DNA from 3 places in the Guyparkeria sp. TX1 genome. Region 1 is predicted to be linked to each of the others. Evidence: predicted binding sites of a transcription regulator. Region 1 holds the regulator's gene; each other region holds the start of a gene.
What was found. Region 1 encodes FliA, which starts transcription of late flagellar genes. Its sites were predicted from a motif close to GCTAAAGTTNNNNNNNNNNCNGCCGATA; they were not measured.
Positions count from the first base shown of each region.

Region 2: the regulator FliA is predicted to act here: its motif matches at 1,803-1,830, upstream of VWP12_RS07295 (methyl-accepting chemotaxis protein).
Region 3: the regulator FliA is predicted to act here: its motif matches at 4,266-4,293, upstream of fliS (flagellar export chaperone FliS).

Region 1 is NZ_CP144142.1:1,056,542-1,062,201, forward strand. Features, by position in the region: gene flhA (flagellar biosynthesis protein FlhA) at 1-878, shown strand, start outside; gene flhF (flagellar biosynthesis protein FlhF) at 922-2,433, shown strand; gene VWP12_RS04975 (MinD/ParA family protein) at 2,430-3,323, shown strand; gene VWP12_RS04980 (RNA polymerase sigma factor FliA) at 3,320-4,042, shown strand; gene cheY (chemotaxis response regulator CheY) at 4,157-4,543, shown strand; gene VWP12_RS04990 (protein phosphatase CheZ) at 4,553-5,326, shown strand; gene VWP12_RS04995 (chemotaxis protein CheA) at 5,419-5,660, shown strand, end outside.
Region 2 is NZ_CP144142.1:1,554,028-1,559,687, reverse strand. Features, by position in the region: gene VWP12_RS07300 (ATP-binding cassette domain-containing protein) at 1-1,661, shown strand, start outside; gene VWP12_RS07295 (methyl-accepting chemotaxis protein) at 1,884-3,803, shown strand; gene VWP12_RS07290 (TerB family tellurite resistance protein) at 3,877-4,329, opposite strand; gene VWP12_RS07285 (M48 family metallopeptidase) at 4,501-5,157, shown strand; gene VWP12_RS07280 (N-acetylglutaminylglutamine amidotransferase) at 5,219-5,660, shown strand, end outside.
Region 3 is NZ_CP144142.1:1,285,311-1,290,970, reverse strand. Features, by position in the region: gene pseB (UDP-N-acetylglucosamine 4,6-dehydratase (inverting)) at 1-533, opposite strand, end outside; gene VWP12_RS06050 (6-hydroxymethylpterin diphosphokinase MptE-like protein) at 669-3,266, shown strand; gene VWP12_RS06045 (hypothetical protein) at 3,339-3,692, opposite strand; gene fliS (flagellar export chaperone FliS) at 3,777-4,181, opposite strand; gene fliD (flagellar filament capping protein FliD) at 4,321-5,660, opposite strand, start outside.

The sequences.
Region 1 (5,660 bases):
TCCGTGACAACCTCGATCTCAAGCCCAACGAGTACCGCATCAGCCTCAACGGTGTGCCGATCGGCAACGCCGAGATCTTCCCCGACCGCGACATGGCCATCAATCCGGGGCAGGTCTCCGGCGACATCAAGGGCATCCAGACCACCGACCCGGCCTTCGGCCTGAAGGCCTACTGGATCGATCGCGGTCAGAAGGAAGAGGCCCAAGCGCTTGGTTACACCGTGGTCGACCCGGCCACGGTGGTCGCCACCCACCTGTCACAGATCCTCGGCGACAACGCCGCCGACCTGTTCGGTTACGAACAGGCGCAGCAACTGCTCGACACGCTCAAGCAAAACTCGCCGAAACTGGTCGAGGACCTGGTGCCCAAGACCCTGCCGATGACCACCATCGTCGAGGTGCTCGGGCAACTGCTCTCCGAGCGGATCCCGATTCGCGATATCCGCACGATTGCCGAAACCTTGACGATCCAGGGTCAGCGTACCCAGGACGTCGGGGAATTGACGGAGAGCGTGCGCATGGCGCTGGGCCGGATGATCGTCCAGCACATCAACGGCTTGGCGCCGACCGTGCCGGTCATCACGCTGGATCCACAGTTGGAACAGCTCTTGCTTAACAGTACCCAGCGCGGGAATCAGGCCCCCGGAATCGAGCCCGGCCTGGCCGAGCGACTGCACAAGTCACTCAAGGACGCGGCCGAGCGTCAGGAGCAGAGTGGCAAGCCGGCCATCCTCCTGGTGGCTCCGCAGATTCGCAGCTGGCTCTCGCGCATGGTCCGGCACTCGATCCCGACGCTCAGCGTGCTGAGCTATCACGAGATACCGGACAACAAGGAAATACGCGTGGTGGCGAGCGTCGGCAACCAGAACGAAGGCTGACGACTCGACCGGATAACCCAACCGCTAAGGGTCTGGTGGATACATGAAAATCAAGCGAATCATCGCCAGTGACATGCGCGAGGCCATGCGTCAGGTGCGGCGCGTGTTCGGTGACGAGGCCGTCATCCTCTCTAACAAGCCGGTCTCCGGCGGGGTGGAGGTGATTGCCGCGATGGACTTCGACGAGAAGGCGATCCAGCTGGCGGCCGCCCAGCAGTCGGCCAGCCGGATTGCCGGCGCCTCGGAGCGGCCGGTGGCGAGGGCCGAGCGCGCCGCGCCGGAACAAGCGCCGCGTCCGGCACAGCCGACCGCGGCCGAGGCCAGCGATGCCGCGCCCAAGACCACCGCCGAGATGCTCGCCGAGCGCAGCCGCAAGGCCGAGTCGGCCGGCTCGACCGAATCAAGCGAGACGCTCGCGTCGTCTGCCGCCGACGAGACCGAAGACGACCGTGCCGCCTTCTCCGAGGCGCTCGCCGCCTGGAGCGAGCAGCACGCAGGCCCGTCCGCCGAGTCCCCCGCGAACCATGCCGCCGACGAGCCGGCCGCTCGTTCGTCCAACCGAACCCCGTCGCACTGGGACTGGCTGGTCGAGGATCAGGGCGCGGCCGAGGGGCGCCTGTCGACGCTGACCGAGGAGGTGGCGCAGCTGCGTGACCTGTTCGAACGGCAACTGTCGGTAATGGAATGGCATCGTTTCAGTCAGGCGCACCCTGCCGAGGTCTCCACCGTCCAGCGGCTGCAGGATATCGGCCTGCCGACGGGGCTGGCGCGCGAGCTGGGTCGGGCCGCGGCCCAGGCCCAGCCGGAGCGGGCATTCGTCGAGGCGCTCAAGATGCTTGGCGAGCAGCTCGAGAACCGTGCCGAGGACCCGGTCGAGGCCGGCGGTACCTATGCCTTCGTCGGCCCGACCGGCGTGGGCAAGACCACCACGCTTGCGAAGCTGGCCGCCCGCGCGGTGCTGCACCGTGGGCGCGACTCGGTGGCGCTGATCAGCACGGATCGCTTTCGCATCGGCGCCCAGGAGCAGTTGCGCAACTACGCCCGTATCCTTAACGTGCCATTGCATATTGCCCGTGACGAGACGCATCTGGCGCAGTTGCTCGAGGCCGTGTCCGACCGGCACCTGGTGCTGATCGACACCTCCGGGATGTCGCAGCGCGATTTCCGCATGATGCAGAAACTCGAGGCCCTGATGGGGGCGGGCGAGGCGGTCAAGCTGCTGCTGGTGCTGTCGGCCAATGCCCAGTACCCGGCCCTCGAGGACGTCAAGAAACGCTTTGCCGGCCTGCCGTTGCACGGCACCGTGCTGACCAAGCTCGACGAGACCGTCCTGCTCGGCGGCGGCCTGGCCGCCCTGGTTCGCCCGCTGGCCGGTGTCGACGGTGAGCCGCGTCGCCTGCCGCTGGTTTGCGCGGGGGTCGGCCAGCGCGTCCCGGAGGATCTCTGGTTCCCGAAGGCGGCCGACCTGATCAAGCAGGCCCTGGAAATGGGGCAGTCACAACTCGAACACACCGACCGGGATGATCCGCTGTGGATGCTCAATCAAGCCGGATGACACTCCAGCCCACCATTAGCGGCCACGACCAGGCCGACGGGGCGCGCTACGCCAATGCCAATCGCCCGGTGCGGGTGATCGCCGTGACCAGCGGCAAGGGCGGCGTGGGCAAGACCAACGTCTCGGTCAACCTTTCCGTGGCACTCGCCCGCAGCGGCGAGCGGGTGGTGTTGATGGATGCCGACCTGGGGCTCGGCAACGTCGATGTCCTGCTTGGTCTACAGTCCCGGGGCAATCTGTCCCACGTGCTTTCCGGCGAGGCGACTCTCGACGAGATCATGCTCGAAGGCCCCGAGGGTATCGGCATCCTGCCGGCCGCTAGCGGGGTGGCCAGCATGGCCGGTCTGACGGCCGCCGAGAATGCCGGACTGATCTCGGCCTTCTCCGGCATGCGCTGGCCGGTCGACACCCTGGTCGTCGATTCGGCCGCGGGCATCGCCGACTCGGTGGTGCGCTTCGCCGAGGCTGCCAGCGAGGTCGTGGTGGTGGTCTGCGACGAGCCGGCCTCAATCACCGATGCCTACGCCGTCATCAAGGTGCTATCGCGTGAACACGACGTCACCCGTTTCCACGTGGTCGCAAACATGGTGCGCGATGCTGCCGAGGGCCGGCGCCTGTTCGAGAAACTCTCGGTGGCTGCCAAGCGCTTTCTCGACGTGACGCTCACCCACATGGGGTCGGTGCCGTTCGACGATTACCTGCGTCGGGCCGTGCAGCGTCAGAAGACCGTCGTGCAGCTCTACGGCGGGGCGAAGTCGACGCGGGCGTTCACGGCGATGGCCGACAAGGTCAATCAGTGGCCGGTGCCGCGCGGGCCGCAGGGGCAGTTGCAGTTTTTCGTCGAGCGACTGGTGAACAACGCCGAGCTGGACCCCGAGAACCTGTTATGAATGCACGCGCCATGTATCAGAACGTTCAGGCCGGATCGACCGAAGCCCTGGTGGCCAAGCACGCTGACCTGGTCAAGCGAGTGGCTTTTCACCTGCTCGGGCGTCTGCCCTCCCATGTGCAGGCCGAGGATCTGATACAGGCGGGCATGGTCGGGCTGCTCGACGCTGCCCGCCTGTTCGATGGCGACAAGGGGGCCTCGTTCGAGACCTACGCCGGCTTGCGCATTCGCGGCGCAATGCTCGACGAGGTGCGCCGCAACGACTGGGCGCCGCGCTCGGTCTATCGTCGCCAGCGGGAAATCGCGCAGACGGTGGCCGCCATCGAGGCCGACACCGGTCGCGAGGCGCGAGATGCCGAGGTCTGCGAGCGCATGGGCATCACCCTCAACGAGTACCACGCCGCCATCAGTGATTCCTCCTCGGTACACGTCGGTTCGCTGGATCACGGCGGCGAGGCGGAAAACGAGACCTTCGACATTGCCGACCCGAATAGCCAGCAACCCGACGAGGCGCTGGCCGAGAACCACTTCCAGCGCGATCTTGCCGACTGCATCGACGAGCTGCCGGAACGGGAAAGGCTGGTGATGTCCCTGTACTATGTCGAGGAACTCAACCAAAAAGAGATCGGCGCGGTGCTCGGCGTCAGCGAGTCGCGCGTCTGTCAGATTCACAACAAGGCGATCATGCGGCTCAAGACCGCGATGAACGCCTGGAAATAGGGCGCCGGGTGCAGAAAAGGGCTCAATCTTTTCCGCTCGGCGCCGATAGACCCTCCTACCCACGTTCGAACAAGGCAACCTGCCTGGTACTGACAAACGATCCCAGGGGCGAAAATGGACCGAAACATGAAGATCCTCGTGGTGGACGATTTCTCCACGATGCGCCGGATCATCAAGAACCTCCTCAAGGAGCTTGGCTTCACCAACCTCGAGGAGGCCGATGATGGCCAGACGGCACTGCCACTGCTCCGGCAGGGCAATTTCGATTTCCTCGTGACCGACTGGAACATGCCGGGCATGACCGGCATCGACCTGCTGCGAGCGGTTCGTGCCGACCCGAACCTCGCCAGCCTGCCGGTGCTCATGGTGACCGCCGAGGCCAAGCGGGAACAGATCGTGCTCGCCGCCCAGGAGGGCGTGAACGGCTACATCGTCAAGCCGTTCAACGGCGCCACCCTCAAGGAGAAGATCGACAAGATCTTCGAACGCGTCGAATCGTAGGGCCCCGGGATGACTCAAGTACAGGAGCAGGACTTCCAGCCGGTGGTCGGTCGCGAAAAGCGATTGGCCGACGCCCGCGCATTGGTCGAGGCGATCGAGAACGAAGATTCGTCGAGCGAAGCGCAGCTGATCGGTGAACTCACGGCGGCCTATTCGGGCAATATCTTCGACGAGGTCGGTCGGATGACCCGTGAGGTACATGACACCCTCAGGAGCTTTGCCGAGGACGAGCGACTCGGGGCGCTGGCCGAGGACGAGATGCCGGACGCGCGTGATCGCCTGCGCTACGTGATCACCCTGACCGAGCAGGCTGCGACCCGCACCTTGACGGTCACCGAAGAGGCCACCCCCACGGCGGAGCAGATCGTCGAGCGCTCGCAACGGCTCAAGGACGAGCTGGCTAAAGTCGCCGCCAGCGAAGCCGATAACGCTCGTCTGGGGGGCGTGGTCGAGTCGATGACCCGCTACCTGGACTCGACCACCCGCTGTGGCGAGCGACTCAAGGGGCAGTTCACCGAGATCATGATGGCCCAGGAATTCCAGGATCTGTCCGGTCAGCTCCTGATGCGGGTGATCGATCTGCTCGAGCAGCTCGAGGAAAAGCTCGTCGGGCTGTTGCAGATTACCGCCCCGGTCCGCAATGCCAAGGGAGAGGACAGCAAGTCCGTCGCCCCGGCCGAGCGTGCCGAGGATGGCGTCGGGCCGCAGTTGCCCAGCGCCGGCGATAACGTGGTCAAGAATCAGGACGACGTCGACGATCTACTCGCCAGCCTGGGTTTCTGACCCGGTCGATCGAGGGAAATGCCGGGCCCACGTGGCCGGGCGGGAACGTGGCACACCCCGCCGGGGGTCACAGAGCGCAGTGAGAGGCAAGCATGGCATTCGAACCCGACAACGAGCTGTTGCAGGACTTCCTGATTGAGGCCGGTGAGCTGCTCAACGGGCTGGATCAGCAGCTGATCGAGCTGGAGCAGTCGCCCGATGACGCGGACCGGCTCAATTCGGTGTTCCGCGCCTTCCACACCATCAAGGGTGGGGCCGGCTTCCTCGAGGTGCATCCGCTGGTGGAGGTCTGTCACCGCGCCGAGGACATCTTCAACCTGCTGCGCAACCACGA
Region 2 (5,660 bases), 500 kb from region 1:
CGGTCTACTCCGTGGTCGCCTCGGGCCTGGGTGACCTGCACGACGTGCTCACCGAGTACCACGAACTGGCGCAGAACGCGGACAGCGATGCCGCACTCGATCGCCTGTCCGTTCTCCAGCACGAACTGGAAACCCGCGACGGCTGGATGGCCGGGCAGAAGGTCGACGAGGTCATGACGCGGTTGGGCCTGGATGCCGATGCCTCTGTGCGCGGGCTGTCCGGTGGGGAACGCCGCCGCGTCCTGCTCGGCCAGGCGCTGGTGATCGAGCCCGAGCTGTTGCTGCTCGACGAGCCCACCAACCACCTCGACATCGCCGGGATCGAATGGCTGGAGGACCTCGTCCGCAATTTCACCGGCGCCGTGGTCTTCATCACGCACGATCGCGCCTTCCTCAAGCGGCTGGCCAACGGCATCATCGAGCTCGACCGCGGTCACCTGACCAGCTGGCCGGGCGACTACGACAACTACCTGCGGCGGGTCGAGGAGCGAGCCAATGCCGAGGCGCAGGAGAACGCGCGCTTCGACAAGACGCTCGCCCAGGAGGAGGTCTGGATCCGTCAGGGTGTCAAGGCGCGGCGTACCCGCAACGAGGGGCGTGTCCGCAACCTGGAAAAACTGCGCGCCGAGCGCGCCGCCCGACGAGACAAGGCCGGGCGCGTGGCCCTGTCGACCGACTCCGGCCGCACCTCCGGCAAGATCATCGCCGAGATACAGGACGCCAGCGTGGCCTTCGGCGACAAGACCGTCATCCGCGATCTGACCACCACGATCCTGCGGGGCGATCGAGTGGGACTGGTCGGCCCCAACGGCGCAGGCAAGTCCACCCTGATCAAGCTGATCCTAGGCCAGATCGAACCGACCTCGGGCAGCATCAAGCGCGGCTCGCAGTTGGAAATCGCCTACTTCGACCAGCACCGTGCCCAGTTGCGCGACAACTGGACCGCCATCGAGAACCTCTGCGACGGTGGCGACCGCCTCGACGTCCGGGGCAGTAACGTCCACGGCATCGGCTACCTGCAACAGTTCCTGTTCACCCCGGAACGGGCCCGCACGCGGGTCGAATTGCTGTCCGGCGGTGAGCGCAACCGCCTGCTGCTGGCCAAACTGTTCGCCAAGCCGGCCAACCTGCTGGTACTCGACGAACCCACCAACGATCTCGATCTCGAGACCCTCGAGGTGCTCGAGCAGGCGCTGTCGGATTACGACGGCACCCTGCTGCTGGTCAGCCACGACCGGGCGTTTCTCGACAACGTCGTCACCGGCCTGCTGGTCTTCAAGGGCGATGGCGAGATCGAGGAAGTCATCGGCGGCTACGAGGACTACCTCGACCAGGTAGCGCAAGGCGCGGCCCGGTCCAACCCGGCTGCCACAACGGCTCAGAAAGGCCCCCAAAAGGCCGGCGCAAACGCGAAACCGGCCGGAGACAAGCCGAAAAAGGCGAAAAAGCGCTCCTACAAGGTCCAGCGCGAGCTCGACGCCCTGCCCGCCCGCATCGAGGCGCTGGAGGCTGAACAGGCCGACTTGCAGACCACCATCAACGATCCCGCCTTCTACCAGGGCGATCCCGCCGAGGTCGAACGCACGCTGGCCCGCGTCACCGAGCTCGAGCAGGAACTCGAAGCGGTTCTCGACCGCTGGATGGAACTCGAGGGCGACTGAGAAACGCCCTCCAATGGACGACGGAGGGTTGGTTGGTTAGGCTCCCGCCCCTTTTGTGACCCTCGGACCGGACCGGCCAACGCGTGAAGCCGCGCCGGAGAATCGTTTGAGTACGAACTAATACCTCAGCAAATAACTGAGGTTAAAGTTTCCAGCGCATCGGCCGATTTCACGGGTCCCGACTCATCCATCTGCCCCGAGCCAGACCACGCGGAGCCAACCATGCCTGCCCTCTTCAAGAACCTGACCATCGGCGCCCGACTCGCCCTCGGCTTTGCCCTGGTCATCGTCTTTATCGCCGCCCTGATCATCCCTCTGGTGATCACCGAATTCTCGGCCACCATCAAGCAGGCCCAGCAACGTGAGTTGCGCGGGCTGTTCGAAAGCGCACAGGCCGAGATCAGCGCCGAGGGGCGTCTGGCCGAGGCGTTGAGCACGGCAGTTTCGCGCATTCCGGATATCGAACAGGCGATGGCCGAGCAGGATCGGGAGCGGATCAGCACGATGACCCTGCCGATGTTCGCCCCGATGCGCGAGGACTACGGCGCGCGCCAGTTCCAGTTCCACCTGCCGCCGGCTACCTCCTTCTTCCGCGCCCACAAGCCGGAGAAGTTCGGTGACGACCTCTCCAGTTTCCGCAAGACCGTCCTGGCGACCAACAATGAAAGCAAGCGCGTTCGAGGCCTGGAGCGCGGCGTGGCCGGACTCGGCATGCGCGGCATCGCACCGATCCGCTACCAGGGCGAGCACCAGGGCAGCGTCGAATTCGGCATGAGCTTCGGTCAGCCATTCTTCGACAAGTTCAAGACCGGCTACGGCGTGGACATCGGCCTGTACCTGGAAACCGACAGCGGCGGCTTCGAGGCCTTCGGCTCGACCCTCGGCCAGCCAAGCGCGCTCGCGGCCGACCAGCTGCGTGCCGCCAAGAGCGACACCACGATCTGGGAGCACGCGCTCGACGAGACGCCGATGGTGACCTACGCCCACACCATCGCGGATTTCTCGGGTAACCCGGTGGGCGTGCTTGCCGTGAGCATGGATCGCAGCGAGTACGTTGAGCGCCAGGCCGCGGCCCGCAACAAGGTCATCTCCGTGATGGCCGTGGCGATCGCCATCGCCGCGCTGATCGGTTTCCTGATCACTCGTAGCATCACACGGCCGCTGCGTCGGACCGTCCAGGCGATGGACGATATCTCCAAGGGTGACGGCGATCTCACTCAGCGCCTCGACGAGAGCGGTCGCGACGAGATCACTGACCTGTCCGCCGCGTTCAACCGCTTTGCCGCCAAGATGCGCGACTCGATCCACGAAGTCGCGAACTCGACCGGCCAGCTCTCGGCCTCCGCCGAGGAACTCTCGCAGATCACCGCGGACACCAACGAGGGCGTGCAGAAGCAGCGCCAAGAGACCGAGATGGTCGCCTCGGCCATGAACGAGATGACCAGCACGGTCCAGGACATCGCCCAGAACGCCTCGGGCGCCGCCGATGCCGCGCAGAATGCCGACGAGGAGGCCAAGGACGGTCAGCGCGTGGTCAACGAGACGATCAACCATGTCGCCGCGCTGGCCGACGAAATCGAGGAGGCCGGCGCGATCATCGGTAACCTCGAGACCGCCAGCGAGAAGATCAGCACGGTGGTCGATGTCATCCGCGAGATCGCCGAGCAGACCAACCTGCTGGCCCTCAACGCCGCGATCGAGGCGGCCCGGGCCGGCGAGCACGGCCGTGGCTTTGCCGTGGTGGCCGAAGAAGTCCGTTCGCTGGCAAGCAAGACGCAGGCCTCTACCCTGGAGATCCGCGAGATGGTCGAGAGCATCCAGGGTGGCTCCAAGCAGGCTGTCGGCGCCATGCAGAGCAGCCAGGTGCATGCCCGCAAGACCGCCGATCAGGCCCGCGAGGCCGGCCAGTCACTGGTGACCATCACCCGCGCGATCGAGACGATCACCGACATGAACCACCAGATCGCCTCGGCCGCCGAGGAACAGGGCCAGGTGGCCGAGGAGATCAACCGCAACGTCTCCAACATCAACGAGGCCGCCTCCCAGACCGCCGAGGGCGGTGCGCAGACCTCAACGGCGAGCCACGAACTGGCACGACTGGCCTCGCAGCTGCAGGCACTGGTGAACCAGTTCAAGACCTGAACGGCGACCGGTTGAGATCAACGAGCCCCGCACCCATCGGTCGCGGGGCTTTTTATTGGCGCCTCGCCGGAACTCAATCGGAGGCGGCTTGCTCGGCCCGCACCCGGGCGCGGATGAACTCGCTGTGCGGCACGTAAAGCAGATCGGCTATCTGACGGATGATCGATTCCTCGAGATGGTGCTTGCCGGCATCGGCGTAGGCCACGCGCCAGAGTGTCTCGACCACCTGTCGCTTCTGATTCTGGCCGAGTTGCTCGTTGAGCACCCGCACGAACGGGAAGAATCCGGTCGAATCATCCACCTCGGCCGCAGCGTGACGCACCAGTTCATCGGCTTGATCCGCCCCCATAGCAAAATCGTCGATCAGGGTGCGGCGAATCACGCCGAGCTCACCCTCGGCGACGTCGAAATCCGCCCGCGCCACCTCCATCAACAGGATGGCCACCGCCGCATCGACACGTGTCTCCCGGGTGGTCTCGGTGGTCGACTGGTCAGGGAAGAACAACGATTGCAGTGTCTTGAGCATCCGGGGCCTCGATCATTGGCTCGAAACTGGTTTCGCGTGCGACCAGCGTAGTCGCTTGCCGTTCCGCTCGCCGCGCTCGGTTAGACTTCGTCCCCAATGAAACGCCTGCTCCCCAAACGATCTACACAAACACGCGTCAGCCGCCTCGACCACCCAATGGGCGAGGTCCGGGTGCAGCGCAAATCCATTCGACACCTCTACCTGCGGCTCGATCCGGCGGATGGTTCGCTGCGGGTCAACGCCCCACGCCGAGTCAGCGACCGCGCGGTGCGGGCGTTTGTCACCAGCCGGGCCGGCTGGATCGAGGAACAGCGCCGCAAGCTGGCCAATCGACCGCCCGTCATCACCGAGGGTCAACTCCCGAATCGACTCCACCTGTTCGGCGAGGAACACGCGCTTGTCTGGCACGACGACTCGACACCCCGGGGGCAAGTGCGGCGGGAGCCCGGCACCATCCATGTCCGCAGCGCCGGGATCGATCAGGCGCAGGCGCTGCTGCGCGAGCACTGCCGGCAGGAATTCAAACGCGTACTCGACCACCGCGTCCCTCATTGGGCCGATCACATGGCGCTGACCCGGCCCGAGACCCGCATCCGGCGCATGCGATCACGCTGGGGCACCTGCAACATCCAGGCGCGGCGCATCTGGCTCAACCTCGAGCTGGTGCGCCTGCCGGTCGCGGCAATCGACCTGGTGATCGTCCACGAACTGGCGCACCTGGTCGAGCGCGGCCACAACGCCCGATTCTACGGCGTGATGGATCATGCCTATCCCGACTGGCGCCGCTGGGAGCCCACCCTGACCGAGTACGGCATCATCGGCCTGTAGGCCGGTAGCGTGCGCTAGACTCTCGATCCCGACAACGATCAGACGACAGGCGAGCGAAACGATGTGTGGCATTTGCGGATGGCTGGAAACCGGCGGACGTGACGGCAACCTGACCGCGGTACGGCGGATGATGAGCCGGCTGGAACGGCGTGGGCCCGACCACGAGGGCAGCTTCTCCGACGGCCCGCTGGCCTTCGGTCACCGGCGCCTGTCGATCCTGGATCTCTCCTTCCACGGCCACCAGCCGATGGTCGACCGCGAGCGTGGGCTGGCGATCGTCTTCAACGGCACGATCTACAACCACCCGCAACTGCGCGAGGAACTGCAGTCGCTCGGGCATCGTTTCGCCTCCACCGGCGACACCGAGGTGATCCTTGCCGCCTTCCGCGAGTGGGGCCCGGATGGTGTGGCACGCCTCGACGGCATGTTCGCCTTCGCGATCTGGGACATGCGCGACGAATCGCTGTTCCTGTTCCGCGACCGCCAGGGCATCAAGCCGCTCT
Region 3 (5,660 bases), 230 kb from region 1:
AACGGCACCACCGAACCGCGCGAGCCCACGACATTGCCGTACCGGACCACCGAGAAGCGCGTCGGGTGGCCGCCGGCCATGTTGTTCGCGGCGACGAACAGCTTGTCCGAGGCCAGCTTGGTCGCTCCGTAGAGGTTGATCGGGTTTGCCGCCTTGTCGGTCGACAGGGCGACCACCCGGCGAACATCGTTCTGCAGGGCAGCCTGGATCACGTTCTCCGCGCCGTGCACGTTGGTCTTGATGCACTCGGTCGGGTTGTACTCGGCCGCCGGTACCTGCTTGAGGGCGGCTGCATGGATGACGTAGTCCACCCCCTGCATCGCCTGCTGCAAGCGCTCGCGATCGCGCACGTCGCCGAGGAAGAAACGCATGCGCGAGTCGGTAAAGCGCTGCTGCATCTCGAACTGCTTGAGCTCGTCCCGCGAATAGACGATCACTCGACGCGGACTGTGCTGCTCCAGCAGCGTGGAGACCATGAGCTGGCCGAAGGATCCGGTGCCCCCGGTGATCAGAATCGATTTATCCTCAAACATCGCTCGTCGTGTTCCTTAAGTGTTCCCTTGCCCAACGGCGGGTTATGTATCCTTGACCTCGGACCGGACCGCGGACATGGCCCGTCCCGGCCGGCGTCCGACCGCACTGAACGATCAGCACAGGGACAACCATACATGACGACCGCCGAACGCTCGTCGACAACAACTCCCGACTACCGGGACAGCCTGAAGTCTTCCCGTGAATGGCTCCAGACGCAGCAGGGCGACTGGATATTGCCATCCATCAATGCGCGGCACTTCGGTACGCAGCAAGATGCCGCGCCGGAGGCCGCTTGCTCGGAAAGCAAGAGCCGTGCCCAGACGGTTCTTGCCGAGCACTTCGGCGATCGGCTGCACCAGGAAGATCGGCTGTACATCATCATCGGTAGTGATTCCGGCCAGCTGCTGCGCTACATACGCGAACATGCCCCGATGCCGCGGGGCAGCCGCTGGCTCGTCATCGAGCCCGAGGACATCCTCCAGACGCTGCGGCAAAACCCAGCCATCAGCGCACTCTGTGACGATTTCGTCCAGCTGGTGAGTTTCGACGAATGGCAGGAGCAAGCCGCCCTGCTGCAGCTGCCTGCCTATTTCAGAATCGATGGAGTGATACTGGAACGCTCGCTTGGCGCGCTCGACGGCACCGACCCACAATACGTCGAGCTCACAGCCCACTTCGATGCACACCTGACGGCCGAGCGTTTTCGCACAACAGCCCAACTCAACGTGGCGCCGTTCATTGAGCCCCACATCCTCTCAGCACCCAATTTCCAAGGTGGCATCGACTCCTTTGAGAAGCTCTTCGTCGGACGACGGGCGGTCATTATCGCTGGCGGCCCGTCACTTGACAGCCAAATCGAGTGGCTCCTCAAAAACCGAGACGCCCTATTCTTGATCGCGGTTTCGCGAGTGAGCGCGCGGCTACTCGAGGCAGACATCAACCCGGACCTCGTGGTCACCGTTGACCCATTCCCGATAAGTCTGACAGTCAGTCGTCAAATGTTTGACTTCTCCGACCGCACGATCCTTGTGACCAGCAGCCATCCATACCCAGCCATAGTCAATCGCTGGCCTCACAGCCTTTTTTGCGTTGGCCCGATCGTCCCGTGGGCGGACGACTCGATCAACACCGGGCGGTCGATCTCGATGAGCGGCCCGACAGTGACTCACATGGCAGCTCAGCTCGCCGTCTTCATGGGATTCAGCGAGTTGATCTTTTGTGGCCTCGATCTGTGCCACGCACCAGACGGACAGACACATGCCAGCGGCAGCAGTGAGGCGGCCGCCGGCCCGCTGATGGACTTCAGCGCTGTGCCAGTAACGACCAACTCCGGAGAGGCCACCTGGACCACTCCAGACTACTATGCCGGCATTCGAGCAATGGCCGAAATAGCCCAGCAAGCCACCACCGTGGACTTCATAAATCCAAGTCCAAATGCAGCGGTCATCAAAGACGTCAATCATCAACCGCTCGACACCATCGCAATTCCCGAGCAGGCCTTCGACCGGAAACCGCTAGATCAGATACGTGAGGGCGTGACAAAAGAGGCTCGTAAGGCGACGCTCCAGGCTCTTAACCACAGCCTGTCCAATATCCGCGATGAATTGCAAAAGGTTGGCAATCTCGCGCAACTAGGTCTGGAATCCAATCAGGCATATTTCAATTTGATCCACCCCGGCCGTCAGAAGCGCCACAAGCGCCGCATGCAGGCCATCGACCGGCTGTTCAAAGGACGCTTTAAAAGGGCGGCACACTTGGCCCAACGGGCTGCGACTCGGGCCATCATGCGGACCGATCTACCGCACGATTTCTTTGCACTCGACCGACAGCAAGCAGAGGAACTAGCCAGTCGCTATTACGACGCCATTCGCGAAGAGGCGCGACGCCTGATCGTCCCATTGGAGCTGGCCCAAAAACGGGTAATTACCCGGGAACTCGAACTATCCGACTTAGCGAATGCAGAGGAAATAGCACAACGCTACATGGAACATGGCGAACCGGAGCGCGTCAGGTGGCTGGAATGCCGTCACGATGGCGCAGATACCCCGGCCATGAGAGAAGCCCGAACCGCCTATGACGACCGCATCGAACGCCTGCTAGAGAAAGACCGGAAGCGAAACCAACAGAAGCGCTCCCCACGCGTCTCGCTGAGGCAGATTGAACGTCACTTCTCAACCAACAACTTGGAGGCCCTCGGTTCTCTCGCACAGGCGTTGGAACACCATCGAGAGAGCGACGTCGCCCGTCCTTACGCCGGTTATGCAAGAGGGCTTGCGGCAGAACTTAGCCAAGATCTGCTCACCGCTGCAGACATGCATGCCATCGCACTCGAGTGGGCCGATCCGGAACACGATGCGGTGCTAATCGAACACACGCTGCTGCGCCTTACACATATCAACATCGAAGCACACAGACCAACTGATGCTTTAGCGACCTTACAGACCGCTGCAAGCATCAATCCCACCCACTGGCGAATGGCCGCGCGGCTAGCACTACTGGAGAATGACGCGGAAGCCGGCATTACCGCCCTGACCCGCCACCTTGAGCAGTTCCCTGGTGATGTCAAACGCATCAAACAGATGGTACGGCTGTTCGTGGCACTAGAGATCCCGGACGGTATCCCGTTCTGCGAGCAATACCTGAACTACTGCGCCCCGGCGGCCCGAGACGAGCTTGAGGCTTTTCTTCAGGAAGCGCGGCTAGCCTTCGACACCCCTGCGGCCCCAACCTAATACGAAAAGGGCCGCCATCCTCGATGGACGGCGGCCCTTTCTGTGTTCTGAACAGCATGGTGTCTCTGCAGATCAGGATGCCTGATTCTTCAGATAGGCATCCGAGGCCCGATGTCGGGATAGGCGCAATTCCGCCTCACCGTTCAATTGGCGGCGCGTACGTTCGACAAGCCCGAAAAAACGCTCGAACCGATTGAGCCAGTCCGATTTGAGTGCCACCAGCCTAGGGTCCCCGAGCTGCTGACGCGACTCCGCTTCGACCACGAGCTCCGCGATCTGCGCCTCAGCCTGATCGAGGCCCTCGGCCATCTCGCTCAGAGTCTCGTCCTGATCACCCGCCTCGATCCTCGACGCGATCTGGTCGAGGGAGTCCCCCAACCCGTCGAGCTCCTCGATGGATGATTCAATCGACAATGCGTTTGCCATCAGTTGCCTTCCTCCGGTCGGCGTGGACCCCAACGTCAACCCGCGCCCGGCGGAGGTCAACCCCGACTAGTCGGCACGATCCTTTCAGCTCGCCTGGGCCATCTGGGACACTTCTGGCTCGATGGCATCCCAGGCTTCCTTGATCTCGCGGATCAGCGATGAAACCTCGTCGAAGCCCGCGGCATCACGCTGCGCGCTCGCATCAAGCAGACGACGCTGGCAGTAATCGTACAACTCGCCCAGACGCTCGGCGAGTTCCGGGCTTTGCTCCGGGTTCAAGCCATCCTTCAGTCCACCAAGGATGTTGTGCGCCTTGGTCACGTTGATGCCCTTCTGTTCGAAGTTACCCGCGAGCATGGCCACCTTGGCCTGAGCCACCCGCGTAAGAAAGCCCTCGTACAGCATCCCGATCAGACCGTGCGGCGATGCCGACTCGACCTTCGCCTCAAGGTCGATGGACTGGTACTGCGCATAGGGATTCGCTCGCATGGTTGTCTCCTGAAATCTCTTTTATCTGGCTTGTCGCACTGAGCGAGAGAAGCGTTGATCCACGTTCTTCGCTCTACTCAAGTTGATCGGCCAGTCGAGTAAAAACTTGAGGCCATCATTCCCCGGATTTTCTCAGGATTCAGGAGCCCACATCGATGCCAATCCGGCTCAGATAGCTCGCGGAGGACTGAATGTTCTGCACGATTTTGTCCATGGCGGTGAACTGCTTGGTCAGGCTTTCCTGGTAATTCTCCATCCGCCGATCCAGCGCCGCCCGCTGGTCATCGATGCGGTCGATCGAGCGGTTCAAGCTGTCCGTGCGGTTGTCGAAGATACCGTCGAAGCTCAGGTACGGCTTGAGCAGCTCGTCCACCTGCTGCGACACGCCGTCGGCCGGGTCCGCAAGAAAGTCTTTCACGGCCTGACTGTCATTGTTGAGGGCGTTCTCGGCCACCGACTCGTCCAGGGTCATCTTACCCTCGGAATCGATCTGGATGCCGATTTTGGACAGGTTGTCGATAGTGCCCGTGCCGATATTGCCCCCCAGCAGCGAGCGTAGACCGCGATTGATGCCATTCGCGGTCGCATCGCCCTGCAGCACGCCGCCCTGCTCGGTCTCCGCATTGTAGGCGGTCAGGTTCCGATAGGTGCTGTTCAGGGAGTTGTACTTCTCGACGAAGCCATTCAACGCCTCGAGCACCGGGCCATTATCGCCCTCGACGGCCACTTCCACCTTGGTGCCGGGCTGGGCTTGGTTGAGGTTCAGGGTCATGCCCTCGATTACCCCGTCCACCTGGTTGGTGGAGCTGGTGACCGACAGCCCGTCGATCGTCACCTGAGCATCCTGCGCAGCGGTAAGCTCGGTCAGGTTGGCCGATGCCAGCCGCGAGAGACCGGCGGCATCGGTGTTGTTGCCGTCGTCATCGGTCGCCGTCACGGTCACCGCATTGGCCGTACCCGTCTCCCGCGCGGAGAACACCAGCCGAGCCTCGGTGCCGCCGGCACCGTCGTCGACATTCAGGATCGAGGCCTGCACCGAGTCATTGCCACTCGCGCCGTTGATCTTGTCGCGAATGGTGGCCAGAGAGTCGCCTGCCGCCACGGCCACGCTGAACGAGCTGCTGCTGGTATCGAATGTCAGCTGCCCCGAACCCACCGTTGCGGTCGAATCGACAAAGCCGGCCGAGGCCTGCTTCTGCGCCGTCGCAAGCTGCCCTACCTCGACCTGGTATTTCCCCAGCGCCGTTCCCGGCGAGGCCGTGGCCGTCAGGATGTCCTCGTTGCCGGACGTCACCGCGCGGGAGCGGAAGGTGTCCAGACTGCGCAGATCGAAGGCAGCGGAGCTCAGCTCGGAGGCTGCACTCTTCAGCTTCGACAGCCCCGACAGCGTGGCCTCATAGGACGCCTCGCGGCTGGCGAGCAAATTGCGTCGAGGAGCACCCTCTGCCTGAACGAGCTGGCTGACGATGCCCTGGATGT